Regions from separate parts of the Bradyrhizobium sp. HKCCYLS3013 genome, predicted to be linked through region 2. Evidence: predicted binding sites of a transcription regulator. Region 2 holds the regulator's gene; each other region holds the start of a gene.
What was found. Region 2 encodes PhoB, which activates phosphate uptake and scavenging genes when phosphate is short. Its sites were predicted from a motif close to TGTCATNNANCTGTCAT; they were not measured.
Positions count from the first base shown of each region.

Region 1: the regulator PhoB is predicted to act here: its motif matches at 5,108-5,124, upstream of ACQR1F_RS06625 (DUF47 domain-containing protein).
Region 3: the regulator PhoB is predicted to act here: its motif matches at 3,340-3,356, upstream of ACQR1F_RS06215 (RNA degradosome polyphosphate kinase).

Region 1 is NZ_JBNPTK010000002.1:535,214-545,874, forward strand. It holds gene ACQR1F_RS06605 (S1C family serine protease) at 12-878, shown strand; gene ACQR1F_RS06610 (response regulator transcription factor) at 875-1,282, shown strand; gene ACQR1F_RS06615 (peptide chain release factor 3) at 1,442-3,061, opposite strand; gene ACQR1F_RS06620 (inorganic phosphate transporter) at 3,400-4,407, opposite strand; gene ACQR1F_RS06625 (DUF47 domain-containing protein) at 4,422-5,066, opposite strand; gene ACQR1F_RS06630 (branched-chain amino acid ABC transporter permease) at 5,210-6,178, opposite strand; gene ACQR1F_RS06635 (branched-chain amino acid ABC transporter permease) at 6,180-7,043, opposite strand; gene ACQR1F_RS06640 (ABC transporter substrate-binding protein) at 7,121-8,344, opposite strand; gene ACQR1F_RS06645 (ABC transporter ATP-binding protein) at 8,435-9,181, opposite strand; gene ACQR1F_RS06650 (ABC transporter ATP-binding protein) at 9,174-9,929, opposite strand; gene ACQR1F_RS06655 (ArsC family reductase) at 10,205-10,561, opposite strand.
Region 2 is NZ_JBNPTK010000001.1:300,311-310,971, reverse strand. It holds gene ACQR1F_RS01425 (nickel-dependent hydrogenase large subunit) at 1-1,109, opposite strand, end outside; gene ACQR1F_RS01420 (HupU protein) at 1,106-2,122, opposite strand; gene ACQR1F_RS01415 (HoxN/HupN/NixA family nickel/cobalt transporter) at 2,146-3,243, opposite strand; gene ACQR1F_RS01410 (trypsin-like serine protease) at 3,412-4,728, opposite strand; gene phoB (phosphate regulon transcriptional regulator PhoB) at 4,876-5,583, opposite strand; gene phoU (phosphate signaling complex protein PhoU) at 5,600-6,316, opposite strand; gene pstB (phosphate ABC transporter ATP-binding protein PstB) at 6,347-7,171, opposite strand; gene pstA (phosphate ABC transporter permease PstA) at 7,168-8,049, opposite strand; gene pstC (phosphate ABC transporter permease subunit PstC) at 8,053-9,051, opposite strand; gene pstS (phosphate ABC transporter substrate-binding protein PstS) at 9,149-10,159, opposite strand.
Region 3 is NZ_JBNPTK010000002.1:444,367-455,027, reverse strand. It holds gene ppx (exopolyphosphatase) at 1-1,045, opposite strand, end outside; gene ACQR1F_RS06215 (RNA degradosome polyphosphate kinase) at 1,088-3,283, opposite strand; gene ACQR1F_RS06210 (chromosomal replication initiator DnaA) at 3,409-4,086, opposite strand; gene ACQR1F_RS06205 (CDP-alcohol phosphatidyltransferase family protein) at 4,145-4,699, opposite strand; gene purM (phosphoribosylformylglycinamidine cyclo-ligase) at 4,857-5,930, shown strand; gene purN (phosphoribosylglycinamide formyltransferase) at 5,944-6,597, shown strand; gene ACQR1F_RS06190 (cold-shock protein) at 6,742-6,951, opposite strand; gene ACQR1F_RS06185 (autotransporter outer membrane beta-barrel domain-containing protein) at 7,354-8,469, shown strand; gene ACQR1F_RS06180 (LysR family transcriptional regulator) at 8,474-9,517, opposite strand; gene ACQR1F_RS06175 (hypothetical protein) at 9,573-10,214, shown strand; gene ACQR1F_RS06170 (GNAT family N-acetyltransferase) at 10,201-10,661, shown strand, end outside.

The DNA of each region.
Region 1 (10,661 bases), on a different contig from region 2:
TGGAGCCCGCGATGTCCGATCTGTCCACCCTCTCCTCGCTCTCATCAGCGCTTTCGACGACCGTCGCCGCGGTCGCACCGTCTCTGGTCTCGGTCCACTCGCACCGCTTGCGCGCCTCCGGCTTCGTCTGGAAATCAGGCCTCATCGTCACCGCCGATGAGGCGCTGGCCGATGAAGGCGACGTCACTATCGTCTTCGCCGACGGCACCACACGTCCCGCCGGGATGGCAGGCCGCGATCACACCACCGACATCGCCCTGCTCCGCTTCGATGGCGGCGCGGCGGCGCCAGTCAAACTCTCCGGCGAGGTGCCCGCGCTCGGCTCGCTCGCGGTCATCGCCGCCGCCGACCAGGGCACGCCGGTCGCAGCGCTCGCCATGGTCTCGAAATCCGCCGGCCCGTGGCGCAGCCTGCGCGGCGGCGACATCGATGCGCGGATCGAGCTCGACACCCGGCTGCGCCACAGCTCCGAAGGCGGCCTCGTGCTCGACGCTGCAGGCCACGCGATCGGAATGGCCGTGCGCGGCCCGCGCCGGACGCTCGTGATACCCGCGGCTACGATCGAACGGGTCGCGGGCAAGCTCGAGACGCATGGTCGCATCGCGCGCGGCTATCTCGGCGCCGGCCTGCAGCCGGTCCGGCTCGACGACGGACTCGGTGCGATGATCATGAGCCTCGACAAGAGCGGCCCGGCCGCTGCCGCCGGCCTGCGCCAGGGTGACGTCATCACCGCTCTCAACAAGGAGCCGTTCAGGGGCATGCGCGCGATGATGCGCGAACTCGGTCCGGACAGCGTCGGCGCCGTCGTCGAGGTCGCAGCGCTGCGTGCCGGCGAGCCGGTGCAGTTCGCCCTGACCATCGGCGAGAGGCCGGCGTGAGCGAGGAGGCGCGCGGGCCGATCAGGATCGCAATCGCGGTCGACGATGCCGAGCTCGCCGACCGGCTGGCGGCGCTGCTCGGCGATGTCACGGGCCTGACGCTGGTCGCCCCCGGCGAGAGCGCCGACGTCGCGATCGCGCCATTGCATGGCAGTGATGAGACGCACAGCGGCGACGACAGGATCGACGGCCAGGCGATCGATGATTTTCAGCTCACCGCGCGCGAGCGCGACGTCCTGGCGCTGATGGCCGAGGGCTGCTCCAACAAGGAGATCGCCCGCAGCCTCGGCATCTCCGTGCACACCGCGAAATTTCACGTCGGCTCGCTGCTCGACAAGCTCGACGCCACCGGGCGAACGGATGCGGTGGCGCACGCGGCAAGGCGCGGCATCATCGAGCTGTGAGCAGCCCCGAGTTTTGGAGGGAACTCTCTCCCCACGTCATTCCGGGGCGCCCGCAGGGCGAGCCCGGAATCCATCGGACGACAGAACCAGAGGCAAGATGGATTCCGGGTTCATCGCTGCGCGATGCCCCGGAATGACGGCTGACAACGGAGCCAGCCCTCACGCCTTCTTCTTCACGTCCTTGACGTTGGAGAACACGATGCCCTCCGCGCGCTCCTTGGTGTAGCCGAGATAGAACTCGTTCTTGGCCAGGAACACGGGGTCGCCATCGACGTCGTCGGCGACGCCGGAATTGTTGGCGGCGATGAACGCCTCGAGCTTCTTCTTGTCGTCGCAGGAGATCCAGCGCGCCAGCGAGAACTCGGAGATCTCGAACTCGACCGGCAGTGAATATTCCGCATCGAGCCGCGCCTTGAGCACGTCGAGCTGCAGCGGTCCGACCACGCCGACCAGCGCCGGCGCGCCATCGCGCGGACGGAACACCTGCACGACGCCCTCCTCCGACATCTGCTGCAAGGCTTCCTTGAGCTTCTTGGCCTTCATCGCATCGGTGAGGCGGACGCGGCGGACGATTTCCGGGGCGAAGCTCGGCACGCCGACGAAGGTCAGGTCTTCGCCCTCGGTCAGGGTGTCGCCGATGCGCAGGCTACCGTGGTTGGGAATGCCGACGACGTCGCCGGCGAAGGCCTCGTCCGCCACCGAGCGGTCCTGTGCGAAGAAGAATTGCGGGCTCGACAGCGGCATGGTCTTGCCGGTGCGCACCAGCTTGGCCTTCATGCCGCGGTTGAGCTTGCCCGAGCACAGCCGCGCGAACGCGATGCGGTCGCGATGGTTCGGGTCCATGTTCGCCTGGATCTTGAACACGAAGGCGCTCATGCGCGGCTCGGCGGCGTCGACCTTGCGCAGGTTGGACTCCTGCGCGCGCGGCGACGGCGCGTAGCGGCCGAGACCTTCCAGGAGATCGCCGACGCCGAAATTGCGCAGCGCGCTGCCGAAATAGACCGGCGTCAGATGGCCCTCGCGGAACGCCTCCAGGTCGAACGGCTTGCAGGCTTCCTTGACCAGCTCAAGCTCGTCGGTGATCTGGCCCATGTCGAGATTGGCGTTGAGCTTGCCGAGCTCGGAGATCGCGATCTGCTGCGCCGCGCCGGTCTTGGCGCCACCGCCTTCGAGCAGGCGCACGCCGCCGTCTCTGACGTCATAGGTGCCGATGAAGTCGCGGCCGCGGCCGACCGGCCAGGTCATCGGTGTGGTGTCGAGCGCCAGCGTCTTCTCGATCTCGTCCAGCAGGTCGAAGGTGTCGCGGCTCTCGCGGTCCATCTTGTTGATGAAGGTGATGATCGGGATGTCGCGCAGGCGGCAGACCTCGAACAGCTTGCGCGTGCGCGCCTCGATGCCCTTGGCGGCGTCGATCACCATGACGGCGGAGTCGACTGCGGTCAGCGTGCGATACGTGTCCTCGCTGAAGTCCTCATGGCCCGGCGTGTCCAGCAGGTTGAAGACGAGGCCCTCGAACTCGAAGGTCATCACCGACGTGACGACCGAGATGCCACGCTCGCGCTCGATCTTCATCCAGTCCGAGCGGGTGTTGCGGCGCTCGCCCTTGGCCTTGACCTGGCCGGCGAGGTTGATGGCGCCGCCGAACAGCAAGAGCTTCTCGGTCAGCGTGGTCTTGCCGGCGTCCGGATGCGAGATGATGGCGAAGGTGCGCCGGCGCGCGACCTCATCGGAGAGCGCGGAGCGGGACGGCTGTTCAGTGGTGACGGCGGAATCGGACATGAGGCGGCGGACGTCGTTTTGAGGCCAGAGAGAGCGCTATGTGATGAAAAGGCGCGGGATCACGGCCGCCGCGCGCCCTCCATATAGGCGTTTTGCACCGCAACTCCAACCGGGGAGTTAACCGGCCTGACCGTGGCCCGCCCGGACCCCGCATCCCGCCCACGGCCGTCCTTCAAGACGCGCGCCAAGCGGCGCGCTCCTCAGGACGAGGTCTGAATCTGTAGCGGAGTCCGTTTTGCGGACCAGATCCAGCCCCAAACCCTCATGGTGAGGAGCGCCGCGCTTGCGGCGCGTCTCGAACCATGAGGCCCCAACGTTTCAGGACGGTCCCGCCGTCTTTAGTGCCTGAGCACCGACACCAGCCAGAAGCTCAGTGCCGCTACGATGGCCGAGGCCGGAATCGTGAAGATCCAGGCATAGACGATCGATCCGGCGACGTTCCAGCGCACCGCCGAGGCGCGGCGGGCGGCGCCGACGCCGACGATGGCACCGGTGATGGTGTGGGTGGTCGAGACGGGCACGCCGAGGAACGTCGCCAGGAACAGCGTGATGGCGCCGCCGGTCTCGGCGCAGAAGCCCTGCATCGGATTCAGCTTGGTGATGCGCAGGCCCATGGTCCGGACGATGCGCCAGCCGCCCATCAGCGTGCCCAGCGCCATCGCGGCCTGGCACGACAGCACCACCCAGAACGGCACCGTGAACTGCTCGCCGAGATGGCCCTGCGAGTACAACAGCACCGCGATGATGCCCATCGTCTTCTGCGCGTCGTTGCCGCCGTGGCCGAGCGAATACAGCGAGGCCGAAGCGAATTGCAGGATGCGGAAGGCCCGGTCCACGGCAAACGGCGTCGAGCGCACCGAGGCCCAGGACACGATCGCAACCAGGATCATCGCCAGCACCAGCCCGACCAGCGGCGACAGCACGATCGCGAGCACGGTCTTGGACAGGCCGCTCCACACGGTGGCCGAGATGCCGGCCTTGGCGACCCCTGCCCCGACCAAGCCGCCGATCAGCGCGTGCGAGCTCGACGACGGAATGCCGGCCGCCCAGGTGACCAGGTTCCAGACGATCGCGCCGACCAGGGCCGCGAAGATCACGTGGGCGTCGACGATCGCGGGATCGATGATCCCGGTGCCGATGGTCTGCGCGACATGCAGTCCGAACACGCTGAACGCCACGAAATTGAAGAACGCGGCCCAGAACACCGCATATTGCGGCCGGAGCACGCGGGTCGAGACGATGGTCGCGATCGAGTTGGCGGCGTCGTGCAGGCCGTTCAGGAAATCGAAGGCGAGTGCGACGGCGATGAGGCCAACCAGGATCGGAAGGCCGAGTTGAGCGTCCACGGCGCGGCCCTACCCTAGACCTGTTCGATCATGATCGAATTGATCTCGTTGGCGACGTCGTCGAAGCGGTCGGCGACCTTCTCCAGATGGTCGTAGATCTCGGCGCCGACGATGAAGTCCATCGTGTTGGCGTTGCGGTGCTTGAGGAATAGCTCCTTCAGCCCGATGTCGTGGAGGTCGTCGACCCGGCCCTCGAGCTTGGTCATCTCCTCGGTGATCGCGGTGATCATCGGCACGTTCTGGCCGATCGCCTGCAGCAGCGGCAGCGCCTTCCCGATCAGATTGGCGCAATCGACCAGCAAGGTGCCCATCTCGCGCATGGTCGGCTCGAACTCCTTGACCTCGAACAGCACCACGGCCTTGGCGGTCTGCTGCATCTGGTCGATGGCGTCGTCCATCGAGGTGATCAGGTTCTTGATGTCGCCGCGGTCGAACGGGGTGATGAAGGTGCGGCGGACCGCGGTCAGCACCTCCCGTGTGATGTTGTCGGCCTCGTTCTCGAGCTGGCTGACGCGCTGGCAGTGCCTGAGGATGTCGTCGCCGCCCTTAAGCATGTCCTGCAGCGCATGCGCGCCTTGGATCACCACCTTGTTGTGGCGGGCGAACAAATCGAAAAACCGCTCCTCCCGCGGGAGAACGGCGCGAAACCAGTGCAGCATGGGACGAGATCCATCCATTCCGAAACGGGCCAGGGCCGACCCGTCACAGAACTGTCATACTCCGGATCGCGCACCAGCAGAAGCGGTGGCCGGTTCATCCACCGCTTTCTGCCCTTTCGACGATCTCTTTACAGATCAATAGCTTAGAGGGATCGCTTGAACAGATGGGCGATTTCTCCGACCACGCCGCGGCGGAAGGTGAGCACGCAGGCGACGAAGATGCCGCCCTGGATCACCGTCACCCACTGGCCGAAGCCGGACAGATATTGCTGCATGCCGACGATCACGAAGGCGCCGACGACGGGGCCGAACACGGTGCCGAGCCCGCCGACCAGGGTCATGAGCACGATCTGGCCGGACATCCCGACCTCGACGTCGGTCAGCGAGGCATTCTGGGCGACGAACACCTTCAGCGCACCGGCCAGGCCAGCCAGCGTCCCCGACAGGATGAAGGCGAGCAGCTTATACTGGTCGGTCTTGTAGCCCAGCGAGATCGCCCGCTGCTCGTTCTCGCGGATCGACTTCAGCACCTCGCCGAACGGCGAGTTGATGGTGCGGAAGATCAGCAGGAAGCCGGCGAGGAAGCCGGCCAGCACGACGTAATACAGCACCGTCGGCTTGGACAGGTCGAGGATGCCGAACATCCGCCCCTGCGGAATGCCCTGGATACCGTCCTCGCCATGGGTGAACGGCGCCTGCAGATAGATGAAGTACAAGAGCTGCGACAGCGCCAGGGTGATCATCGCGAAATAGATGCCCTGCCGGCGGATCGAGATGTAGCCGGTGATCACCGACAGGACGAACGATCCGGCAACGCCCGTGAGGATGCCGAGCTCGGGCGGCAGCCCCCACACTTTCAACGCGTGGGCGCTGCAATAGCCGGCCGTTCCCAGGAACATCGCGTGGCCGAACGACAACAGGCCGCCATAGCCGATCAGGAGGTTGAAGGCGCAGGCGAGCAGCGCGAAGCACAGCGCCTGCATGACGAAGAACGGGTACAGCCCGGTCCACGGCACGATCGCCAGCAGCGCTGCCATGATGACGAACACGATCATCTCGTCGCGCATCGCGCGCGGGGTGATCGGCAGGGTCGCGTCGGTGATGGATGTCATGTCAGGCCGCCCGTCCGGTCAGACCCGTCGGCTTCACCAGCAGCACCAGGACCATCAGAACGAAGACCACGGTGTTGGAAGCCTCGGGGTAGAAATACTTTGTCAGTCCCTCGATCACGCCGAGCAGGAAGCCGGTGATGATCGAGCCCATGATCGAACCCATGCCGCCGATCACAACCACCGCGAACACCACGATGATGATGTGCTCGCCCATCAGCGGCCGCACCTGGTTGATCGGCGCCGACAGCACGCCGGCCAGCGCCGCAAGCCCGACGCCGAGGCCGTAGGTCAGCGTGATCATGCGCGGGACGTTGATGCCGAAGGCCCGCACCAAGGTCGGGTTCTCGGTGGCTGCGCGCAGGTAGGCGCCGAGCCGGGTGCGCTCGATCAGGAACCAGGTCGCCAGGCAGACGACCAGGGAGAAGATGACGACCCAGCCGCGATAGACCGGCAGATACATGAAGCCGAGGTTCATGCCGCCACGGAGCTGATCCGGGATCGCGTAAGGCAGGCCGGACGAGCCGAAGAAGTTCTGGAACACGCCCTGGATGATCAGCGCCAGTCCGAACGTCAGCAGCAGTCCGTAGAGATGGTCGAGCCCGGCAATCCATTGCAGCATGGTGCGCTCGAGGATCATGCCGAAGGCGCCGACGATGATCGGCGCCAGCAGCAGCGCCCACCAATAATTGATGCCGCCGAGGTTGAGCAGAAAATAGGCGCAGAACGCGCCCATCATGTAGAGCGCGCCATGGGCGAAGTTGATGATGTTGAGCATGCCGAAGATGACGGCAAGCCCGAGACTGAGCAGCGCGTAGAACGAGCCGTTGATCAGTCCGACCAGGAGCTGTGCGTAGAGGGCCTGCATCGTCTTGTTTCTGTTTTCTCTCGGCGTTTCCTAAAGACAGCGGTTCCGGCGGGATCAGCCGCCGGGACGGCAGCGGTTCACTTCTTCAACAAGGCGCACGCGCTCTTGTCGAGCGGTGTGAAGGCCTGGTCGCCCGGTACCGAGCCGACCAGCTTGTAGAGATCCCACGGGCCCTTGGACTCCGAGGGCTTCTTGACCTCGAACAGATACGCAGTGTGGATGGTGCGGCCGTTCGGCTGGATCTCGCCCTTGCCGAACAGCGCATCGTCGGTCGGGATCGACTTCATCTTGTCGACGATCTTGACGCCGTCATGCGGGTTCTCGCCGAGCGCCTCCAACGCCTTGAAGTAATGCATCAAGCCGGCATAGACGCCCGCCTGCACCATGGTCGGCGGCGCGCCGTTCTTCATCCGTTTGGCAAAGCGGTCCGAGAACGCGCGGGTCTGGTCGTTCATGTCCCAGTAGAAGGTCTCGGTGAAGTTGAGGCCCTGCGCGATGTCGAGCCCGATCGACTTGACGTCGGTCAGGAACAACAGCAGCGCCGCGAGCTTCTGGCCGCCCTTCGTGATGCCGAACTCGGCCGCCTGCTTGATCGAATTGGTGGTGTCGCCGCCGGCATTGGCGAGGCCGATGACCTTGGCGTTCGACGACTGCGCCTGCAGCAGGAAGGAAGAGAAGTCGGAGGTGTTGAGCGGGTGCTTGACGCTGCCGATCACCTTGCCGCCATTGGCGGTCACGACCGCCGTGGTGTCGCGCTCCAGCGCCGCGCCGAAGGCGTAGTCGGCGGTCAGGAAATACCAGGTCGAGCCGCCCGCCTTGACCAGCGCCTGGCCGGTGGTGTGCGCGAGCATGTAGGTGTCGTAGGTCCAGTGCACCGTATTGGGCGAGCACTGCGCGTTGGTGAGATCCGAGGTCGCAGCGCCCGAATTGATGTAGACGCCGTTCTTTTCCTTGACGACGTTGTTCACCGCCAGCGCCACGCCCGAGTTCGGCACGTCGACGATGACGTCGACCTTGTCGACGTCGAACCACTGCCGCGCGATCGAGGTGCCGATATCCGGCTTGTTCTGGTGATCGCCGGAGATGACGTCGATCTTCCAGCCCTTCGCGGTGAGACCGGAATCCTCGATCGCCATCTGCGCCGCGAGCGTCGAGCCGGGACCGCCTAGATCGGCATAAAGACCCGACTGATCGGACAGCGCGCCGATCTTGATGGTCTTGTCGCCGGCCGAAGCGACGCTGCCAGCGGCGAGCGTGAGTGCCGTTCCCAGCAGCAGCGACGCGATGAATTTGCTCTTCATTTCCAACTTCCAGAACTTTCCAAGACAACTGCCGAGAAAACTGCCGCAACACTAACGATCAAACCGTCGAGCCGACATCGCCGGCGCCGGTCAGACGCCGAGGTAAGTATGCAGCTTGTCCATGTTGGCCGACAGATCGGCATTGGCGAAGCCGTCGATGACCTTGCCGTGCTCGACCACGTAGTAGCGGTCAGCGACCGTCGAGGCGAAACGGAAGTTCTGCTCGACGAGGAGAATCGTGAAGCCTTCCTTCTTCAGCCGCGCGATGGTGTGGCCGATCTGCTGGATGATCACGGGCGCGAGACCCTCGGTCGGCTCGTCCAGCATCAGGAAGCTGGCGCCGGTGCGCAGGATGCGCGCGATCGCCAGCATCTGCTGCTCGCCGCCGGACAGCTTGGTGCCCTGGCTCTTCAGCCGCTCCTTCAAATTCGGGAACAGCTCGAAGATCTGATCGAGCGTCAGCCCGCCCGGCCGCACCACCGGCGGCAGCAGCAGGTTCTCGCGCACGTCGAGACTCGCGAAGATGCCGCGCTCCTCCGGGCACAGCGCAATGCCGAGCCGCGCGATCCTGTCCGAGGTCATGCGGATCAGCTGCTGACCGTTGAACTGAACCGAGCCGGTGCGCTTGCCGATGATCCCCATGATCGACTTCAGCGTCGTGGTCTTGCCGGCGCCGTTGCGCCCGAGCAGGGTGACCACCTCGCCGGCATTCACATTGAAGTTCATGCCATGGAGAATGTGGGATTCGCCGTACCAGCTCTCGAGGTTGTTGACGTCGAGAATGGTGCTGGTCGCAGCCGCCGCGCCTGGCTTCGTGGCCGTCATCACCTCAGGCATGTCCGGCTCCCAGATAGGCTTCCTTGACGCGCTCGTCCTTGGAAAGCTCTGAATACGGCCCTTCCGTCAGCACCTGCCCGCGCGTCAGCACGGTGATGGTGTCGGAGAGGTTGGCGACGACGCTGAGATTATGCTCGACCATCAGGATCGTGTATTTGGCGGAGATGCGCTTGATCAGCGCGGCGATCTTGTCGATGTCCTCGTGGCCCATGCCGGCCATCGGCTCGTCCAGCAGCATCATCTCCGGATCGAGCGCCAGCGTGGTTGCGATCTCCAGCGCGCGCTTGCGTCCATAGGGCATTTCGACCGCCGGAATATTGGCGAACTCGCTCAGGCCCACGTCGTTGAGCAGCTCGAGCGCCCGGCCGTTGAAGCGGTTCAGAACGCTCTTGGAGCGCCAGAAGTCGAACGACGAGCCATGCTGCCGCTGCAGAGCGACGCGGACGTTCTCCAGCGCGGTCAGATGCGGAAACACGGCCGAAATCTGGAACGAGCGGACCAGGCCGAGCCTTGCCACGTCGGCCGGCGCCGTCGCCGTAATGTCCTGACCCTTATAGAGAATCTTGCCGGCAGACGGCGTCAGGAACTTCGTCAGCAGGTTGAAGCACGTGGTCTTGCCGGCCCCGTTCGGGCCGATCAGCGCGTGAATGGTGCCCCGGCGGATCTTGAGCGAAACATCGCGAACGGCAAAAAATCCCGCGAATTCCTTCGTCAATCCGTGGGTCTCGAGAATGAACTCGTCAGCCAAAGATTCCCCCCAAGCCGGCGCCTTCAGCGCCTGGCCCTCGCTTCTTCCTGTACGACGGCTCTGCTGGACGGCTGGACGATTCCTCGCCGCCACCCGCGACCGCTTCGCGGCGGAATATGCCGTCAATCGAGTGAGTTAGGCAAGGCGGAAAGCTGGGCAACGACGTCGCAAGGCGGCCGGCGGACCTTGCGTTGAAATCTGCCGGTATTTCCCGTTGACATAGAATATCATGCCACCGGCATTTTCCCACACGCGCGCAGCGATCGCCGGCTCAACTACTTCGCGGCCTTCACGTCCCTGGCGTAGAGATCCGGCTTGAAGCCCACCACGCGCCGGCCGCCGAGATCGAGCACCGGGCGCTTGATCATCGACGGCTGCGCCAGCATCAGCGCGATCGCCTTGCTCTCGGTGAGTCCGTCCTTGTCCGCGTCGGGCAACTTCTTGAACGTCGTGCCGGCGCGGTTGAGCAGCACCTCCCAGCCGAGTTCGTCGCTCCACGCCTTGAGTTTAGCCTTGTCGATTCCGGCGATCTTGTAGTCGTGGAAGTCGTAAGCGACGCCGTGATCGTCGAGCCAGGCGCGCGCCTTCTTCATCGTGTCGCAGTTCTTGATTCCGTAGATCGTGATGCTCATGCCACGCGTCCTCAAACAATCGTGTCCGACGGTGATGGATGTCCCACGTTGCGACAATCGGCCCTGCATTTTGCAGTGCGATTCACCCGCTTTTGATGCG
Region 2 (10,661 bases):
AGCGCGAGGCGCGCGGTCTCGATCAGCCGGGCGATGACACGATTGCGGACATTGCTGCGACCGCCCGCGAGCAGCGCGGAGATCAACGGCTGACCGTCAATGGCCTGCCTTGCGAGAGCGCCGACCTCGACCGGTTCTCCCGCAAGCCGCGGCGCCTTGCACCAACTATAGGCGTCGGGCTTGTCGGCGTCGGGCTCGGTCCGGCTCTCGGCCGGATCGAGCGAGGTCGCACGCATCCAGGCGTGTGACACGTCCTCCGTGATCCGATTCGACGGCAGCGCTTCGGTCGTTCCATCGCGGGTGCGAAGCCCGGCGCGGAAGTGCGCACTGTCAGACTCGTGATAAGCGCCGAAACTCATCAGCAGGCCGGAGCCCGGGCCAAGATGCGCCAGATCGAGCGCGTCGGCGATGCGCAGGAAATGCGCGAAGTCGCCGGCGCGGCCCTCGCGCCAACGGTCGAGCTCGTCCGACGTCGACAAGGCGAGCACATTCTCCAGCCTGTCGGCAAACACGGCGCGTTCAAGAAAACCGCGAAACGACGCCGCGATCGCGTTGAGGCGCACGCGCTCGCCGAGCTCGATCGCGCGCGTGGTCCCGCCCGGCTGGAAGGCGAGACTGTGCGGCCATTTGCCGGCGATCAGGCCCATGATCTCGAGCAGCCGCGCGCGCGCCGGCAACGCTTCGCGAGCCGCGCTGCCCTTCGTCGCCGCGAAACGCTCGGCCGCAGCCGAATGCCAAGCGTGCGCGACGTAGGCGTCGCGGGCGAAGTCCGGCATGAAGAAGATGTAGAAATGCGTCAGATGGTCCGCCGCGTTCTCGGCCGCATGGGCAATGTTGGCCGCGAGGATGCCGTTTGGCGCTGCCGCAATGCCCATGGCCTGGCGCAACGCGGCGGCGGCGGCGATCGATTGCGACACCGAGCAGATGCCGCAGATTCGCGGTGCGATCACCAGCGCGTCCAGCGGCGGCCGCCCCTCCAGGATCTGCTCGAAGCCGCGATAGAGCGGCGCCGTCACTTCCGCCCTGGTGACGCGGCCGCTCTCGATATCGAGCCTGACCTCGAGGTCGCCTTCGACACGATTGAACGGCCCGACCGTGATCCGCGTCATGGACGGCGCTTGTCACTGGCCCGGCCCGGCGGCACCACGACGTGATCCGCCGTCGCATTGACCCGTACGCGGCGCGGCGTGGCCGATTTCGACAGCGCGGCGAGCGCCACGAACCAGGCTTTCGGCATGTCGGTCGGAAGGCCTACGGGAATGCCCGCGAGCTTCGCCGTCTCCAGATAGTTCTGCGTGCTCTCGAAGCCCGGCGAGGTGCAGGCGATGCAGGCGTACCCGCCCTTGGTGCAGGAGCCGCCGCCATTCCAGGAGCGCTGATTGCAATCGCCGACCGCCTGCGTCGCCCGGCAGCCGAGATGCTCCATCAGGCAGCCGCGCTCGGACATCGTCTCAGCGCTCGCCTTGAACTCGTAGAACTCGTTGCGCGAGCAGCCGTGATGAGCCAGGTGATTGGCGATGAAGGTCGGACGGCCGACTGCGTCGAGGCCGTCTGCCGTCAGATCGCCCGAGGTGAGCGCCAGCAGGCTTTCCATCATCCAGCCCGGATGCGGCGCGCAGCCTGCGACGTTGATCACCGGCAGCCCGCGTTTCGAGCGGAATCCCGCGCCGAGCGCGCCGCCGATGTCACTGCCCTCGAACTGCAATCCGACCGCGTCGGTCGGGTTGATGCCGGCAGCAGGAATGCCGCCATAGGCCGCGCAGCTACCGACGGCGACGACGTAGTCGGCCAGCGGCGCCAGATCGAGCAGCCAGTGATAGATCGAGCGGTTGGTGCCGGCGAGCATGTTGAAGCGGCCGGTCTGACCAGGTCCGCGCGCCACCGAGCCTTCGAGCACCAGCAGATCGAGCCGCTCGCGACCGTCGCGGATCGCCTCCAACAGTTCGACGACTTCGTCCCCGGTCTCTTCGCTGACAGAGGGATGCCAGATCAGGTCAATGCCGGACTGGCGCAACTCGTCGAACCAGCCGGACGCACCGCTTTCCAGGATCGACATCGTGCAGCCGCCGCAGCTCGCGCCCTGCAGCCACAGCATCCTGGTCATTTCGTCCGAGCCGGCCATCATCCGTACCCGCGCGCTCGATCCTATTTCGTTCTCGGGTTTAGCGCCCCGGCGCGAACGCTGGCAAGCTCCTCACCCGGCGCATCCTCGGAACCGCCCGGACGGCGGCCAAGCAGCACGGCGCCCGCCCAGATCAGGCCGAACAGTCCGATGGCGACGATCCCGAGGTTGGCGAGATCATCGCCCAGCGCGGTGACGACCTCGGCCCATCCGCCGGTGAAGCCAAGCCGGGGCGTCAGCAGCGCGACCGCCTCGACGCCGCCGATCACCAGCGCGATCGCGACCGAGGCGCCGGTGATGACCAGATTGTAGCGCCGCTTGCGCGCGGGATCCGTGAGCGCCCAGCGATAGGCGCCGGCCATCAGCACGCTGTCGGCGGTGTCGACGGTGGCCATCGCCGCGGCGAACAGCGCCGGGAATACCAGCACATGCGCCAGGCTCGCCCCGCGCGCCGCCTCGGTCGCCGACAGGCTGAGCAGCCCGATTTCGCTGGCGGTGTCGAAGCCCAGGCCGAACAGGAAGCCGAGCGGGTACATGTGCCAGGCGCGGGAGACGACGCGGAGCACCGGCCGCAGCAGACGAATGAGCAGGCCCCGCCCGGCGCTACCGGCGGCATCCATGTCGGAATGGGGGTGGGATGGGCGGCGCCAGAGGTTCACGAACAGCACCAGATTCGCGAAGGCGATCAGCAGCAGGAAGCCTGCGGAGACCGAGGCGCCGATGGTGCCGCCGATCGCGCGGATGGCGCTGTCCTCACTCAACAGATCTGCGCCGGCCACCAGGCTCACCACGATGGTGGCGATCACGACGACGCTGGAATGGCCGAGCGCAAAATAGAGGCCGGCGGCGCGCGGGGCGCGACCGTCCTGCACGAGCTTCCGCACCACATTGTCGATCGCCGCGATGTGGTCCGCATCGACGGCATGGCGCAGTCCGAGCAGCCAGGCCAGCATCGCGGTGCCGACGATGGCGGGCCGGTCGGCGTAGAGCGCGAATGCCCAGGCCCAGGCCACCGCATTGGCCGCGACCAGCCCAGCGACGAGCGCAACGGTCCTGCCGGGCTGCGACCGCCACCACAGCAGCCGCGGGGCACGAGGATGATCAATTGGAACAATCGTCATACTCGGACTATAGCAAGAGCCAGGCCAGTTCGGTAAAGCCCCGCTGCAGGCGAAAGCTACAGGAAAAAATCGGCTGCACTTGCCGGATCGCCCGCTCGCTTGGCAACCCGCTATCCAGTCGCGCACAGATCGTGACCAGCGGCGGGACCTCTCTCGTCCCCTCCCCCTTCACCGCGCCGAGGCACTCTGCGCCGCAATCTCGCGCTGCACGACCGCCTCGAACTGGCTGGCGGGCGCAGCGAACATCAGCCGGGTCTCCTCGTGGAACGCCGAGAAGATGCCGACAACGGTCGGCTGCCCGCCGACCTCGGCCAGGATCGGCGAGCCCGAATAGCCGAAATTGGCGAGGCAATGCACCGTCAGCAGCCGGGCATCGCTGGTCATGCCGGCGCTGCAATTGCGCTGGCCGGTCGGCGAATAGCGCCGCTCCTGGCCGTAGCCGATCTCTGAGATGGTTCCGGCGGTGGTCGCAGCCTGCAGTTCCTCGCGCGTCAGCGCCTTGACCGCGACCGGCTTCGACGGCAGCGCATCCTTCAGCACGATCAGCGCCCAATCGGCGGGCGAGCGGTCGAGCGACCATCTGTCGTGCCGGGTCGGGACGAAGTCCGGCGCCACGATCAGCTTGTCGGCGACCGACGATGCCGCCGGCGTGCCCCTGTTCATGCCGGCCAGGAAGCGGACATTGCCGGGGCTGACCTGCGCGACGCCGTTGAACACGCAATGCGCGGCGGTGAGCACGACGCGCGGCGCGACCAGAGTGCCGGTGCACCAGCCGCCGGTCGAGTATTGCGCGACGGTGACGACGCCGATCGACGACGCCGGCCACGAGGTGGGATCGACGACCTCGCCGATGTGGCGGTCGAGCCCGAGCAGTTGCTCCGGACGCGGAGCGGCGACGCCCGCCTCCGCCGATTCCGGCTTCGGCCGCCAGGCCGCAATGGCGCTCTGGGCCTGGACGCGCTGCGGCTCCGTCAGCTTGACCCTCTGCACGTCGCGGCCGGCCGATCGCACGCCGCTGCGACCCGCCATCACCAGCCAGGCGTAGCCCTGCACGACGTCCTGCTTCACGCCGCGACCGTCGAGCAGCATCAGGCCCAGCATGTATTGCGACTGGGCGAAGCCCTGCGCTGCCGCGCGGCTGAACCAGCGGCCGGCTTCGCCATAATTGCTCGCGACACCTTCGCCGTTGACATAGGCGATGCCGAGATAATGCTGGGCGACGGCGAGGCCCTGATCGGCGGCCTTGCGATACCACGCCAGCGCCTCGGCGGGGTTGCGCGGTTGGCCCCAGCCGAAGGCCTCCATGAAGCCGACGTCGAACTGCGCCCGCGCATCGCCCTTGGCGGCCAGCGGCAGCAGGCGGCGCATCGCCGCGGCGTGTTGTCCGTTTCCCGCCGCGGCGACCGCGTCTTCGAGCTCGGCGGCCGCGGCGCCCGCCGCGCTGCCGAGCAGGACGGCTAGAGATATGATGATGATCTTGATCAAGGGCGTCCGCTGGGACCGAAACATCGTCAGGGGCCGCCGAGCTGACATGATCAAGACGGCGGCGGCGTGGCGGAAAGCGGACCACGATCTCCTCAATCGGGCCCCCTCGCGCCTCACACCTGCTTCATCCTCACGCCCGATCGCCCCTTACACCTGCTCGCTCTTGGCGAAGCGATCATCGAGCGCATAGCCGGCGCCGCGCACGGTGCGGATCGGGTCCTGCTCGCGGCCCGGATTGAGCAGCTTGCGCAGGCGGCCGATATGGACGTCGACCGTGCGCTCGTCGATATAGATGTCGCGGCCCCAGACGCTGTCGAGCAGCTGCTCACGGCTGAACACGCGGCCGGGATGCTCCAGGAAAAACTCGAGCAGGCGGTATTCGGTCGGGCCGAGATCGATCGGCCGTCCCGAGCGCGCCACGCGGCGCTTCTCGCGGTCGAGCTCGATGTCGCCATAGGACAGCACGGTCGCCAGCCGCTCCGGGCTCGCCCGCCGCAGCAGGCCCTTCACGCGCGCCAGCAGCTCCGGCACCGAGAACGGCTTGACGATGTAGTCGTCGGCGCCGGTCGCGAGGCCGCGCACGCGCTCGCTCTCCTCGCCGCGCGCGGTGAGCATGATGATCGGCAATTGCCGGGTCTCGGACCGCGCCCGCAGGCGGCGGCACAGCTCGATGCCGGACAGGCCCGGCAGCATCCAGTCGAGCACGACGAGATCGGGAACGCGCTCCTTCAGCCGTGTGTCGGCCTCGTCTCCGCGCGCCACCGTCTCGACCTCGTAGCCTTCGGCCTCGAGGTTGTAGCGCAGGAGCGTCGTCAGCGCCTCCTCGTCCTCCACCACCAGAATTCGGGCGCCCATGTCAGAACCGTCTCTCTCAGTTGCCGGGGATCGTCGATGCGAAGCTCGTCATGTCGCCCTTCGGGCGCTTGTCCATGATCTGCTGGCCTTCGATCATATAGAAGACGGTCTCCGCGATGTTGGTCGCGTGATCGCCGATGCGCTCGATGTTCTTGGCGCAGAACATCAGATGGATGCAGAACGAGATGTTGCGCGGATCCTCCATCATGTAGGTCAGGAGTTCGCGGAACAGCGAGGTGCAGATGGCGTCGACCTCCTCGTCGCCCTTCCACACCGTCATCGCCGCCGGCAGGTCGTGCGCGGCATAGGCGTCCAGCACCGTCTTGACCTGCGACTGCACCAGGTCGGTCATGTGCTCGAGCCCGCGGATCAGCTTGAGCGGATGGAAGTCGCTCTCCAGCGCCGCGACGCGCTTGCCGATGTTCTTGGCGAGATCGCCGATGCGCTCCAGATCGGTGGCGACCCGCATCGCACCGACGATCTCGCGCAGGTCGACCGCCATCGGCTGTCGCCGGGCGATGGTAAGAACGGCGCGCTCCTCGATGATGCGCTGCAGCTTGTCGACCTCGGCGTCGGTGGCGACCACCTTCTGGCCGAGCGCGATGTCGCGCCGCACCAGCGCATCGACGGAATCGACGATCAGACGCTCGGCGAGGCCGCCCATTTCCGACACCAGCCGGGTGAGATCCTGCAGATCGCTGTCGAACGCCTTGGCGGTATGTTCACTGGCCATGATGATCTCCTGAAGTCAATGTCGTCGGCGTCAGCCGAACCGGCCGGTGATGTAATCCTGGGTCCGCCGATCGCTCGGCGAGGTGAAGATCTTGCTGGTGTCGTCGAACTCGATCAGCTCGCCGAGATACATGAAGGCGGTCTTGTCGGAGACGCGCGCCGCCTGCTGCATGTTATGCGTCACGATGGCGATCGTATAGTTTTCGGCGAGCTCCTGGATCAGCTCCTCGACCTTGGCGGTCGAGATCGGATCGAGCGCCGAGCACGGCTCGTCGAACAGGATCACCTCCGGCCGGACCGCCACGGTGCGCGCAATGCACAGCCGCTGCTGCTGGCCGCCTGACAGCGACAGGCCCGAAGCGTTGAGCTTGTCCTTGACCTCGTTCCACAACGCGCCGCCGCGCAGTGCCTTCTCGACCCGGTCGTCCATCTCCGACTTGGAGATCTTCTCATACAGCCGGATACCGAAGGCGATGTTCTCGTAGATCGTCATCGGGAACGGCGTCGGCTTCTGGAACACCATGCCGACCCGGGCCCGCAGCAGGTTGAGGTCGAGCTTGGGATCGAGGATGTTGGTGTTGTCCAGCATGAGCTGGCCAACGGCGCGCTGGCCCGGGTAGAGATCGTACATCCGGTTGAAGATGCGCAGCAGGGTCGACTTGCCGCAGCCGGACGGGCCGATGAACGCGGTGACGCGGTTGGTCCCCAGCGACAGGTTGATGTTCTTCAGCGCGTGGTGATCGCCGTAATAGAAGTTCAGGTTGCGCGCGGTCACCTTGGCGGGGGCTTCCGGCAAAACCTTGCCGTTCAGCGCGGCGGGATTGGGCTGGCTGACGGATACGGACAGGTCGGTCATTTTGCGTTCCTCTCGGCGCCGAGAATGCGTGCACTGACATTCAGGGCGAGCACGGCCAGAGTGATCAGAAGGGCTCCGCTCCAGGCCAGCTGCTTCCAATAGGCATAGGGGCTCTGGACGAAGTTGTTGATGGTGACGGGCAGGTTGGCCATCGTCTTGGAGAGGTTGAGGCTCCAGAACTGGTTCGACAGCGCAGTGAACAGCAAGGGCGCGGTCTCGCCGGCGACGCGGGCGGTGGCCAGCAGCACGCCGGTGATCAGGCCCGAGCGCGCCGCGCGATAGGCGATGCGCCGGATCACCAGCGATCGCGGCAGGCCGAGCGCCGAGGCCGCCTCACGCAGCGGGTTGGGCACCAGCAGCAGCATGTCCTCGGTGGTGCGCAGCACCACGGGGATGACAATGACCGCCAGCGCCAGCGAGCCAGCGAGCGCCGAGAAGCCGCCCATCGGCACCACGACAGCGCCATAGATGAACAGGCCGATGATGATCGAGGGCGCCGACAGCAGGATGTCGTTGATGAAGCGGATCACCGAGGTCAGGCGGTCGTTGCGGCCGTACTCGGCCAGATAGGTGCCGGCGAACAGGCCGAGCGGCGCGCCGATGCCGACGCCGATGACCGTCATGATCAGAGAGCCGACGATGGCATTGCGCAGGCCGCCTTCGCTCGAGCCCGGCGGCGGGGTGTCGGCGGAAAACACTTGCAGGCTGAGGCCGGCGAGGCCGTTATAGAACAGCGTGAACAGGATCAGCGCCAGCCAGGTGACGCCGAACAGCGCGGCGGCGACGCAGAGGCCGCGGATCACGATGTCCCTGCGGCGTCGGCGCGCATAGATCGGATTGACCGGCGTATCGGCGGTGAGCGAATCTGCGCTGGACATGGCTTATTTTCCCGCCTTTGCTTGGAGCCGCATGAGCATCAGGCGCGCGCTCGCCAGCACGAAGAAGGTGAGCACGAAGAGCAGCAGGCCGAGCAGGATCAGGCTCGACTGGTGCAGGCCGTCGCTCTCCTGGAACTCAGAGGCAATGGCGGCCGAGATCGTGGTGCCCGGCGCGAAGATCGACGATGAGATCCGGAACGAGTTGCCGATGATGAAGGTCACCGCCATCGTTTCGCCGAGCGCACGACCCAGCGCCAGCATGACGCCGCCGATGACGCCGACACGGGTGTAGGGAATGACGACGCTGCGCACGACCTCCCAGGTGGTGCAGCCGACCCCGTAGGCCGCTTCCTTCAGCACCGGCGGGACGGTCTTGAACACGTCGACCGAGATCGAGGTGATGAAGGGCAGCACCATGATCGCCAGGATCAGCGAGGCGTTGAACAGACTGAGATAGGACGGCGGACCGGCGAAGATGTCCTGCAGCACCGGGATGCCGGAGCAGAGATTGATCATGAACGGCTGGAACGTGTAGGCCAGGAACGGGCCCAGAACGAAGAAGCCCCACATGCCGTAGATGATCGAGGGAATGCCGGCGAGCAGCTCGATCGCAATGCCGATCGGACGGCGCAGCCATTGCGGGCACAGCTCGGTGAGGAAGATCGCAATGCCGAGACCCACCGGAATCGCGATCAGCATCGCGATGAAGGACGTGACCAGGGTGCCGTAGATCGGGCCGAGCGCCCCGAGCACCGGCGGATCGGCCGACGGCGCCCAGCGCCGCGTCCACAGGAATTCGAAGCCGTAGGCCTTCATCGCCGGCCAGGCGCCGATGATGAGAGAGATGATGATGCCGCCGAGGATCAACAGGACCGAGATCGCGGCGAGCCGGGTGATCCAGTAAAAGGTGACGTCGCCAAGCTTGAAGGCACTGAGCGCGCGCGCCCGGTCGTAGGGCCCGGCAGCAGCCGCGATGTCGCCGACTTCGGTCTGAACCGCCATCTCTGCCAATTCCGCCCCCTGTTCCTTGGACACGCCTCAACCCCGGTAGCACCCCTCCCCCGGCGGCCGGGAGAGGGGAATTTTCGATACGTCCAGCTCAGCTCTTGATGTCGGCAGACCAGGTCTTCTCGATCAGCTTCACGACGCTGTCGGGCATCGGGATGTAGTCGAGCTCCTCGGCCATCTTGCCACCCTTCTCGAACGACCACTTGAAGAACTTGATCGCCTCGGCGGACGCGGCCTTGTCGGTCGGCTCCTTGTGCATCAGGATGAAGGTCGCGGCCGTCATCGGCCAGGACTTGTCGCCGGGCTGGTTGGCGAGGATCACGTAGTAGCCGGGGGCCTTGGTCCAATCGGCATTCGCGGCGGCGGCCTGGAAGGCCTCGACGGTCGGCTGCACGGTCTTGCCGGCCTTGTTCACCATGGCCGTGTAGGTCAGCTTGTTCTGCTTGGCATAGGCGTACTCGACATAGCCGATCGAGTTCTTGGTCTGGCCGATGTTGCCGGACACGCCTTCGTTGCCCTTGGCACCGACGCCGACCGGCCACTCGACCGCGGTGTTGAAGCCGATCTTGCTCTTCCAGTCGGCGCTCGCCTCGGAGAGATAATAGGTGAAGTTGAAGGTCGTGCCCGAACCGTCGGAGCGGCGGACGACAGCGATCGCGTCCGACGGCAGCTTGACGCTGGGGTTGAGCTTCTTGATCGCGGCGTCATCCCACTTGGTGATCTTGCCGAGATAGATGTTGGCGAGCGTCTCGCCGTCCAGCACCATCTCGCCCGGCTTCACGCCCTCGAGGTTGACGACCGGCACGATGCCGCCCATCACCATCGGCCACTGCACCAGGCCGTCCTTCTCGAGCTGCTCGGCCTTGAGCGGCGCATCGGTGGCGCCAAAGGTCACGGTCTTGGCCTGGATCTGCTTGATGCCGCCGCCGGAGCCGATCGACTGGTAGTTCAGACCGTTGCCGGTCTCCTTCTTGTAGGCGTCGGCCCACTTGGAATAGATCGGGAACGGGAACGTCGCGCCCGCACCGGTGATGTCGGCAGCGAACGCCGACGTCGATGCGGCGACCAAGCCGGCAGCGACGATAGCTTTGACGAAATTCATAGCTGGTCTCCATGCTCGGGAAGCGAAGCGCCATCTGCGCCCGATTGCGCTTCCCCGGCCGCTTTACGGGGCCTCAGTGTGGCTTTTATAAAGGTTCGATGACAGTCGGATGACAGTCACAAGCCGTTGATAATTCTTGATATTTAGAATTTGACCCGAGTTTTTACGGAGCGCGGGCGGGGTTTCATGCGGGCCTCCGCCCCTCGCCGTTTGCGAGCACTGCTCAACGAGATTGGAGGACCCGGCGATGCCGCGCGCAACCTCATCGACCCCATGCGGCCGCTGCGCCCGACGTGGAAGTTGCCACAAGGGGCCGCCAAATCATCGGTGTCGTTCCAGGCAAGGTCGGCGACGGGAAGCGGTGACGGCCGCCGACCCGGGACCCACTCCGCAGCGGTTGTGGCTTGGCGGCCGGTCCATCATCGTGCCTCGAACTCCTCCCTGGGGTTATGGATCCCGGATCTGCGCGCGCTTTGCGCGCTTGTCCGGGACGACAGCGGAA
Region 3 (10,661 bases), on a different contig from region 2:
TCTCGCGGATGTGCATCACGCGGAACAGGCGGTCGGTCCAGTCGATCAGCTCGCGGGCATGCTGGGCCGAGCGCGACAACAGCTCGTTGAGGCCCTGCGCCGCGCAGAGCAGCCCGTCCTTGGCGCGCTCGGCGTCGGGAAGCTTGGAGTAGAGCAGGCCCTCGCGCACGCCGAAGGTCGAGAACACGACGGTCGTCGGCCTGGCGACGCGGATGATGTGCTCGAGCACCAGCGCGGCATAGGCGAGCAGCGGGCGCCGCGCCTCGGCGATCGCTTCGATGTCGGCCAGCATGTCGGCGGCGACGAGACGGCGCAGCCGGCGCACGAAGGCCAGCGCGTCGGCCGCCGGGATCGCATAGCCGTGCATCACCCCGAGCGGATAGCCGCTCTGGATGATGTGGATGCGCGCCAGCGCGCGCCAGGTGCCGCCGACCGCGTAGAAGGTGCGGCCCTCGCCGGCCAGCAGCTGCGGCAGGTCGGTCAGCGCCTCGCTCGCGATGCGCTGCGCCTTCTTCAGCGATTTCTCGGCAAGATCCTGCAGCGCAAGGCTGCCGAGCGGCAGGGTGACGCCGCTGCGGACCTGGTGCCCGCGCACGTCGATCAGCTCGAGTGAGCCGCCGCCGAGATCACCGACGATGCCGTCGGGCTTGTGAATGCCGGAGATGACGCCGAGCGCCGAATAGCGCGCCTCTTCGGCGCCGGTGAGGATCTGGATCGGGGCGCCGCAGATCTTCTCGGCCTTGGCGATGAAATCGGGGCCGTTCGAAGCATCCCGGCAGGCGGCGGTCGCGATGGCATGAACCTGCCCCACCCGCTGCACCTTGCACAGCGCACGGAAGCGCTTCAGCGCGGTCAGCGCCTTGTCGACGGCATCAGATGCGAGAAGGCCGGTGGTCTGGACCTCGCGACCGAGCCCACACAGCGCCTTCTCGTTGAACACGGTGACGAGACTGCGTTCCATCGCCTGGTAGACGACGAGACGGACCGAATTCGAGCCGATGTCGATGACACCGACGCTCGTGGCCCTCGTGCGGGGCGGCTTCACCACGGCATATCCCGGCGCAGAAGGCCCCGATGCAGACAGCCCCTATGAAGGAGAGCGTTCATTCCGGCGCGTGAGCCGGCGCGGCGATGATTCCTTGAGCGACTTTCCACGGCCGGACAGACTCGGATTCGTCATGAAGTAATTGTGCAGGTTGAACGGCTCCTCGCCCTTCGCGGCCTTCATACGCGTTGACGACCCATCCGGCAACAATTGCCAGCTCTGCTCGGTATCCTTCAGGTTCGCGACCATGATCTGTTCCAGGACCTGCTGATGCACGGTAGGGTTCTGAAGCGGGCACAGCACCTCGACGCGGCGGTCGAGATTGCGCGGCATCATGTCGGCCGAGGAGATGTAGACGGCGGCCTTGGCGCTCGGCAGGCCCTGACCCATACCAAAGCAGTAGATGCGGCCATGCTCGAGGAAGCGGCCGATCACCGATTTGACGCGAATGTTCTCCGACAGTCCGGGGAGGCCGGGACGCAGGCAGCAGATGCCGCGCACGATCAGCTCGATCGACACGCCGGCCTGCGAGGCCTCGTACAGCGCGTCGATGATGTCGGGATCGACCAGCGAGTTCATCTTCATCCAGATCACGGCCGGCTTGCCCTGGCGGGCGAAGCTGGTCTCGCCGTGGATGTGCTCGATGATGCGCTTGCGAAGCGTGAGCGGCGACACCGCCATCTTCTCGATGTCGATCGGCTCGGCATAGCCAGTGATGTAGTTGAACACCCGCGTGACGTCGCGGCCGATCACCGGGTCCGACGTGAAGTAGGACAGGTCGGTGTAGATGCGCGCCGTCACCGGATGATAGTTGCCGGTGCCGGTGTGGACATAGGTGGTGAGGCTGCCGCCCTCGCGGCGCACGACCATCGACAGCTTGGCATGCGTCTTCAGCTCCAGGAAGCCGTACACCACCTGTACGCCCGCGCGCTCCAGGTCGCGGGCCCAGCGGATGTTGGCCTCCTCGTCGAAACGCGCCTTGAGCTCGACCAGGGCCGTCACCGACTTGCCGGCCTCGGCGGCCTCCACCAGCGTGCGCACGATCGGCGAATTGTTGGAGGTCCGGTACAGCGTCTGCTTGATCGCAACGACGTCGGGATCGCGCGCCGCCTGCTGCAGGAACTGCACGACGACGTCGAACGACTCGTAAGGGTGATGGACGATCAGGTCCTTCTGCCGGATGGCGGCGAAGATGTCGCCGCCATGGTCGCGGACACGCTCGGGATGGCGCGGCACGTAGGGCGCGAATTCGAGGTCGGGCCGGTCGACCCGCGTCAGTTGCGACAGCTCGTTCATCGCCAGCACGCCGTCGACGACGAACACCTCGTCATCCGTCGTGGACAGCGCATTCTGCACGAAGCGGCGCAGCTCCTCCGGCATGTTGGCCTCGATCTCGAGCCGGATCACCGAGCCGCGGCGGCGCCGCTTCAGCGCCGTCTCGAACAGCCGCACCAGGTCTTCGGCTTCTTCCTCGATCTCGATTTCGGAGTCGCGGATGATCCGGAAGGCGCCCTGGCCCTTCACGGTGTAGCCCGGAAACAGCCGGCCGATGAACAGTCCGGTCGCCTGCTCCAGGGTGATCAGGCGGATCACGCCATCCTTGGAGCCGGGGAAGCGGATGAAGCGGTCGATCTTGCCGGGCATGCGAATGAGGGCGTTCATCGGACGCCCGTCCGCGGAGCGGATCAGCTGCAGCGCCACGGTGAAGCCGAGGCTCGGGATGAACGGGAACGGATGCGCCGGATCGATCGCGAGTGGCGTCAGCAGCGGGAAGATGTTGGCGAGGAAATGGTCCTCGATCCAGGCGCGCTCGCTCCTGGTGACGTCCTGACCGTCGACCAGCACGATGCCGAGCTCGCCGAGAAACTTGCGCAGGTCGCGCCAGATCGCCTGCTGGTCGATGGCGAGCTGCGACACCGTCTCGTTGATCAGCTTCAGCTGCTCGGTCGGCGTCAGCCCGTCGGGGCTGCGCTCGGCGATGCCCTCGCGGACTTGGGCGCGGATGCCGGCGACGCGCACCATGAAGAATTCATCAAGGTTGTTGGCGGAAATCGACAGGAAGCGCACCCGCTCCAGGGCGGGATGGCGCGGATTGACCGATTCCTCCAGAACGCGGCGGTTGAAGTGAAGCCAGGACAGCTCCCGATTGATGAATCGCTCGGGGCTCGAGGCAATCTCGATGGACGGCGCCGAGACCGGTGCTTTCTCTGAAATTTCAGTAACTTGCTCGGTATCCATAGGGAATTCGATCCATATCCGTCCAGTCGCGAATGGTCGACCGTAGCCCAATCTGGGTGACCAGGGGATGACGTTGCCGGCACCATTGAGGTTCCGTCATCAACCGCCGTCAAGATGGCTGCCGGTCACGCCGGGCGGAGCAGCTCCGCCGCCAGCGCCCGGGTGACGGGGCGTCCGAGCCGCAGCGACTCGTTGTCCAGCAGCGCGATGGTCTGGCGTGCCGCCGCATAGGACCGCTCGATGTGGCTGGCGAGATAGCTGACCACGGTTTCGTCGATCGCCAGCTGCCGGTCGGCGGCCAGCTTGACGATCAGGGCCCGGAACAGCTGGTCGTCGGGCGGCAGCAGCGTGACCACCGGGACGGCACGCAGCCGCGACCTCAGATCGGCCAGGGCGATTGGCAGGGCCGCCGGGGCCTCGCGCGCCGTGATCAGCACGAAGGCCTCGTCCTGGCGGGCCAGGTTCAGCAGGTGAAACAGCGCCCGCTCGTCGAGACCGGTGGCGGTCAGATCCTCCAGCACCAGCGCGCCGGTGGTGAGCGCCCCGGGGACCACGCCTGCCTCAAGGGCATGCGCGGACAGCGATCGGGCGCCTGCCTGCTCGGCCCAGATCGCGGCGAGGTGGCTCTTGCCGGAGCCGTCGGGGCCGACCAGGAACATGGTCCGCGCCGGCCATTCCGGCCAGGCGTCGACCAGAGCGAGCCCAGCCGCGTTGCCTGGACCTTCGAAGAAATTGTCCCGCGTCAGGCTCTCCGCATGCGGCAGCGCGAAGGCCAGCTGACGAGGGGGGATATGGCCGGCCAAGATCGAATTGCTCCATATCGTGTGGTGCGTGAGGTCAGGACGGGCCCTCCGCGGAGGATCACCGGACCTCGATGGTGCTCATGTGGCGCACCCAGTCGACGAGATACAGCCCGACCGACACGAGGGTAAAGACGGTGACCAGCACCATCAGCACCACATCGTAGGGCCTGGGCTCGAAGCCGAAGCTGAGCGAGGCCAGCACGAGCGCCGCGAATCCCACCTGGGCGACCGTGTTCAGCTTGGACACCATCAATGGCTTCATCGCGACCGGTCGGTCGAACAGCCAGGACACGATCACCGCCGAGACGATCATGATGTCGCGCGAGACCACCAGGATGACGATCCAGCGCGGGATCGCGCCCCAGATGCCAAGCGTGACGAAGATCGAGACCAGCAGCGCCTTGTCGGCGAGAGGATCGAGCAGCGCTCCCAGCTCGGACCGCAGGTTGAAGCGCTTGGCCAGGAAGCCGTCCACGGCGTCGCTCACCCCCGCGACCACGAAGACCAGAAACGCGATCTCCATCTGGCCGGCCGCAATGGCCCAGACGACGATCGGAACCAGCAGGATTCGACCCAGCGTGATCAGATTGGGGATACTGTGGGGAATGGTCACGCAGCGGGTCCCGACGACGACTCGATCAAAAGACAACCCGATTCCGAAACAGGGCGAACCGGTACGGTTCCTAGATAGTGTGGGGACGAGCCCCTTGCGAGCCATTGCGCGCGGCTGGATTCCGACGTAACCAGCGGCCAGATTAGGGGTTTTTACCATGACCGAGCGCAAGAACGGGCTCACTTATGCAGATTCGGGCGTCGATATCGATGCCGGAAACCGTCTGGTCGATCTGATCAAGCCCATGGTGCGCGCAACCGCCCGCGCCGGCGCGGATGCCGAGATCGGCGGCTTTGGCGGCCTGTTCGACCTCAAGGCCGCTGGATTCAAGGATCCGGTGCTGGTCGCGGCGACCGACGGCGTCGGCACCAAGGTGAAGATCGCGATCGAGACCGGGCTGCATGGCGGCATCGGCATCGACCTGGTCGCCATGTCGGTCAACGATCTCGTCGTGCAGGGCGCCGAGCCGCTGTTTTTCCTCGACTACTTCGCCTGCGGCAAGCTCGACCCGGAGGCGACGGCTTCGATCGTGGCCGGTGTCGCCGAAGGCTGCCGGGAATCCGGCTGCGCGCTGATCGGCGGTGAGACCGCGGAAATGCCGGGCCTCTACAAGGACGGCGACTACGATCTTGCCGGTTTCGCGGTCGGCGCGGCGGAACGTGGCACGCTGCTGCCGTCTCCCGACATCGCGGCCGGTGACGTGGTGCTGGGGCTCGCATCCTCCGGCGTCCACTCCAACGGCTATTCGCTGGTGCGCAAGATCGTCGCCCAGTCCGGCCTCGGCTTCGATGCGCCGGCGCCGTTCGCGCCGGTCCTGACCCTCGGCGCGGCGCTGCTGACGCCGACCCGCCTCTATGTGAAATCATGCCTTCGCGCCATCCGCGAGACCGGTGCGGTGAAGGGGCTCGCACACATCACGGGCGGCGGCTTCACCGACAACATTCCACGCGTGCTGCCGAAGCATCTCGGCGTCTCGATCGACCTGACGGGCCTGCCGGTGCTGCCGGTCTTCAAATGGCTGGCGGAGCAGGGCGGCATTGCCGAGCGCGAGCTCTTGCGCACCTTCAATTGCGGGATCGGCATGATCGCGATCGTCAAGGCCGAGGCCGTCGATGCCGTCATCGAGGTGTTCACCGCGAATGGCGAGCACGTCGCGCGGCTCGGCGAGGTCGTTGCTGCGACAGGCGACGAGCGGGTGATCTACACCGGCGCCCTCGATCTGGCTCTGTGAGACGAGTGTGCCGATGAAGCGCCGCGTCGCCATCCTGATCTCGGGCCGTGGGTCGAACATGGCCGCGCTGATCCACGCGGCGGCGCAGTCGGAATTTCCGGCCGAGATCGCCGTCGTGATCTCCAACCGGGCCGATGCGGCCGGGCTGCAGAAAGCGCAGGAGAGCGGCGTCGCGATCGAAATCATCGAGAGCAAGCCGTTCGGCAAGGACCGCGCAGGGTTCGAAGCCAGACTGCAGCAGGCGCTCGATGCACGCGGCATCGAGATCATCTGCCTGGCCGGTTTCATGCGCCTGTTCACGGCGGAGTTCGTGCAGCGCTGGTATGGCAGGATGCTGAACATTCACCCGTCGCTGCTGCCATCATTCCCCGGCCTCGATCCGCATGGCCAGGCGCTGCGCGCCGGCGTCAAGCTGTCAGGCGCCACCGTGCATTTCGTCATCCCGGAGACGGATGCAGGTCCGATCGTGATGCAGGGCGCGGTCGTGGTCAGGGACGACGACACGCCGGACACGCTGTCGACGCGCATTCTCGGCGTCGAGCATCGGATCTATCCGGAGGCGCTGAAGCTGTTGGCCAAGGGTTTGGTGCGGCTCGAAGGCGATCTCTGCCGGACGTCGTCCGTGGAGCAAGGCGATCATACGCTGATCTGGCCGGTCGTCCGCTAGCTGTCGCGGACAAAAAAATCCCCGGCGGGGCCGGGGGCACATCAAGGCTGACGAAGTCTGATCATCGGCGGCGAGCGAACCTGACGCGGAGCTCGTGAGTTGGTTTACGAACCCGCGCTGTGGCGACCTCCGCCGGGACAATGCTCACGAGAGCTTCAGGTTCTCTGCCGACGTCTTGCCGCGGCTCTCCACCAGATCATATTCGATCGTCTGGTTCTCGTTGAGCGTGGTCAGTCCAGCACGCTCCACGGCCGAGATGTGGACGAACACGTCCTTGTCTCCGCCAGTCGGTTTGATGAAGCCATATCCCTTGGTCGGGTTGAACCACTTCACGCTGCCCTTGTAGGTCGGCATCGCTGTCTCCTCGTCTAGACGAAAAAAAGACGCGGCCACGCTCACGCGTGCCACGCCACAAACGGGCTTCCCGGGATCTGCTCAATTTCCAAAGTCGCGAAACGCACAGTCGAACGGCCAATCCGATTGTACGGGAGATTGCAACACGATTTTCCGCCGATATCAAGGTTGGCGGACTGATGAGAACGCGTCGCGACGTCGCGTCGCCGGCTGTTGCTGCAATTGCGAGGCTTGTGGTGCTGGAACCACAAATCCCTGCAGGGAAGCCGCGGCACGGGCAATCCTCATTGACCGCGATCGGGAACTGCGGGCAAATCATCGCGGCAATATTGAAGCGAATTTGAGCGGCGGTGAAACGGGGCATCGATGCGCGGGGCATCTCAAGCCAGGCCGGATCGGCGAATGCGTAGTGGTGCGTCGGGCGCGATGCTGCTCATCGTCGCGCTCGGCACGGCCGCCGCGTCTTCGCCGTGCGTCGCGCAGGCCAGCCTGCCGAGCATCGCCGCCAGCCCGACGCCGACACCAACGCCGAGCCCACTGCCCAGCCCTGCGCCAGGCGCGATCAGTTCCGAACGTTCGGCCGGCCGAGCCGTGCTCGATCTCGGCTCGAGCTTCCTCGAACGGCTCGGGACTCAGGCCACGCAGGGCGTCACCCGGCTGCAGCGGAGCAATCCCGGGGGCGGCGGCGCGCCGGAGGCTTCGGAACAGCCTCGGTTCCGGACCTGGGGCGAGATGTATGGCGTCACCGTCCGTAGCGATGCGCAACGCGACTTCGTCGGCGACAAGAGGACGACTGGGGGCGGCGTCGCCGGTATCGGCATGCGCCTCGTGCCGGGCGTGAATGTCGGACTATCCGTCGACCAGAGCCGGACCTGGGTCGATGTGCCGCTGGCGCTGCAAGCGGCGACGCTCGATCTCACGCAGTTTGGCTTCAACGCCTCGGTCGACCAGGGACCCTGGACCTGGGCGATCGCGGTCGTCCATGGCGTCGGCGGGATCAGTGCGCGGCGCGACACCAGCCTCGGTGCGGCGACGTCGGTCTACGGCGCCCACGTCACGGGCGTGCTGAGCGAGCTCGACTACTACTGGAGCATCGGGGAGAGCCGGATCGTTCCGAAGCTCGCCTTCGAATACACGCGCGCCACGACGGCGGCATTCCAGGAAGCGGGCGGGCTCGACCCGCTGTCGGTCAGCGGCACCTCGCTGGAGCGCGCCCGCGTTCTCGTCGGCGCCGAGTTCGGCCGCTACTTCATCGTCGACGGCAAGATCCTCGACGTCTCGGCCTATGGCAAGCTGGTCGACAATTTCAGTCAGAATCTCGGCGCGCTGACCGTCAGCCTCGGTCCGCAAAGCATCACGCTGCAGGGCCTTGGCGAGGGCCGCTACGGCGCCGACGCCGGCGCGGCACTGTCGCTATCCCTGAACCGAACGGCACGCCTCTATCTCAACTACGATGCAAAGCTTCGCTCGGTGCTGCAATCGCATCAGGGCACGCTCGGCGTCGAGCTCAAATGGTAGCCCGTCATACGGGTTTCGGCGCGACGTAGCCGTTGAAGCCGACGACATCCCGCGCGGGCGCCATCAGAGGCACGAGATTCAGCGGATGGATGAACTCGTCCCGGAAGCAGGCATGGACCTTCGGATCGAAGATGCGCTTCAACCAGTCGATGACGACCTTGTGCCGGTCGGAGTTGCGAAACTCCTTGTGATAGGTCAGCCACAGATCCATGTGGTAGTTGATGCCGAGATCGACAGGAACGAGCGGCGCCCCGAGCGCGACTGCCGATGTCGGCAGAAAGCCGATGCCGGCGCCGCGCTCGACCGCGTAGAGCACGGCAACGCTCGAATTGGTTGAGATGCCGACGATGCCTTCGAGGGAGTCCAGGCCGAGGATGCGCGCATAGCCGGTCTCGTCGAGCTGCACGCCGTGCTGCTTGATGATGCGGTGGTTCTTGAGATCCGCCAGCGACGTCGGCAGTCCATGCGCGTCGCGATAGGCCTCCGACACGAAGCCGTAGATGTGCAGACGGCCGAGCTTTGCAACGATCACGTCGGGGTTGGTCGGCCGTTCGAACTGGATCGAGATGTCGGCCTCCAGCCGCGACACGTCGGCCTGCTGCATCGCGCAGCTCAGATCGACGGTGATCCTGCGATAGGTCTTCTGGAAATCGATCAGTCGCGGCAGGATCCAGAAATTGCCAGGGCCTTCGGTCACGGCGACGCGCACCGACCCCTGAGTGTCGGTCGACAGCGAGGCACGCCGGAAGATGTTGAAGCTCAGCCGCTCCATCTGCTCGACGTCGAACAGCAACGATCGTCCCTCGTCGCTGAGCGACAGGCCGGATTGATCACGGATGAAGAGCTTGCATCCGAGCTCGTCCTCGAGCCGGTCGATCTTGCGCATCAGGGTTGTGCCGGTCAGTCCGAGCACATCCGCCGCGTTGCGGAAGCTGCGGTGACGCGTACAGAGCAGAAATGCTCTCAAATCCTCCCACGAGGGGTTAAGCGTTTCGTCAGACTTCCTGCGCTGCGTAGATGCAGCACCCCGATGCAAATGTTGCCGCATACACTCCAGCCCCGACAAGTATGATGACGTCATCAAAGCCAAGCTGGAAACATAGATGCAGAACCCCTACCGCGGAAGCACAGAATTCACGCCGCGACATCAGCTCGACGCGCTGCCGCGGACGGATCGGGTCGCGGCGCGGGCGGTCACGCTCGATCGGCTCGGTGAGCTCGCGGCGCTCGCACGCCGGGAAATACCGGGCGTTCGTGCCTCAGAACACGAGCTTGCGGAGTTCTTGCGGCACGATCCGGACTCGATCTTCGCGCTCTACCGCGGCAGGAACCTGCTCGGCGGCATCGCCTTCCTCTATCTCAACTGCTCAGGCCTCGATGCTTTGCTCCTGGATGAGTTCAATTTGAATGATCCGCCGCGCAGATTTCTGGCGCGGCCGGACGAAGACGTAGCCGCCATCTATGTCTGGGCGCTCGTCGCGCAAGGGCGGGGAGCGATCGGTCTCGGCAACGTCGCGCAGGCGCTGCAAGGCGCGAGATTTCGCGCCGCCGATTACTACGCGCAACCATCGAGTCCGGAAGGGCGCGCCTTTCTCGGCGCGCTCGGCTTCACGCCGGTGCCGAGCTTTCAGCCCGATCTCTGGTGGTATCAGCGGCCGTGGAACCGGATGCCCGAGATGATCGCGCCTTCGATCCAGTCGATGAAGGGTTTCGAACAAGGGAGCATTGCGGATGCACAGCATTAGTTCGGCCAGGACAGCAAAGACGAATCCCCGCGCGATCACCGTGCGCATCGCGCGCGATCCGAATGACCTCATGCTCGTCACCGCGATCCGCTCCGCGGTCTACCTGACCGAGCAGGATTGTCCCATGGAGGAGGAGTTCGACGGCAACGATCTGGTTGCAGCCCACTTCCTCGGTTTCGTCGGCAAGGAGCCGGCTGGATGCGTTCGTGTGCGCTTCTTCGGCGACTTCGCCAAGGTCGAGCGGCTCGCGGTGCGCCATCAGTACCGGCGCTCGCGGCTGTCGTTCAAGCTGGTTCGCGAGGCGCTCGACTATTGCAGGCGCAAGGGCTTCAAGAAGGCCTATGGCCACGCGCAGGATCGTCTCGTCGATTTCTGGGCGCATTTCGGCGCCAAGCCGCTCGGCCATAATCGCAAGCTCACATTCTCCGATTTCTCCTACACGGAGAT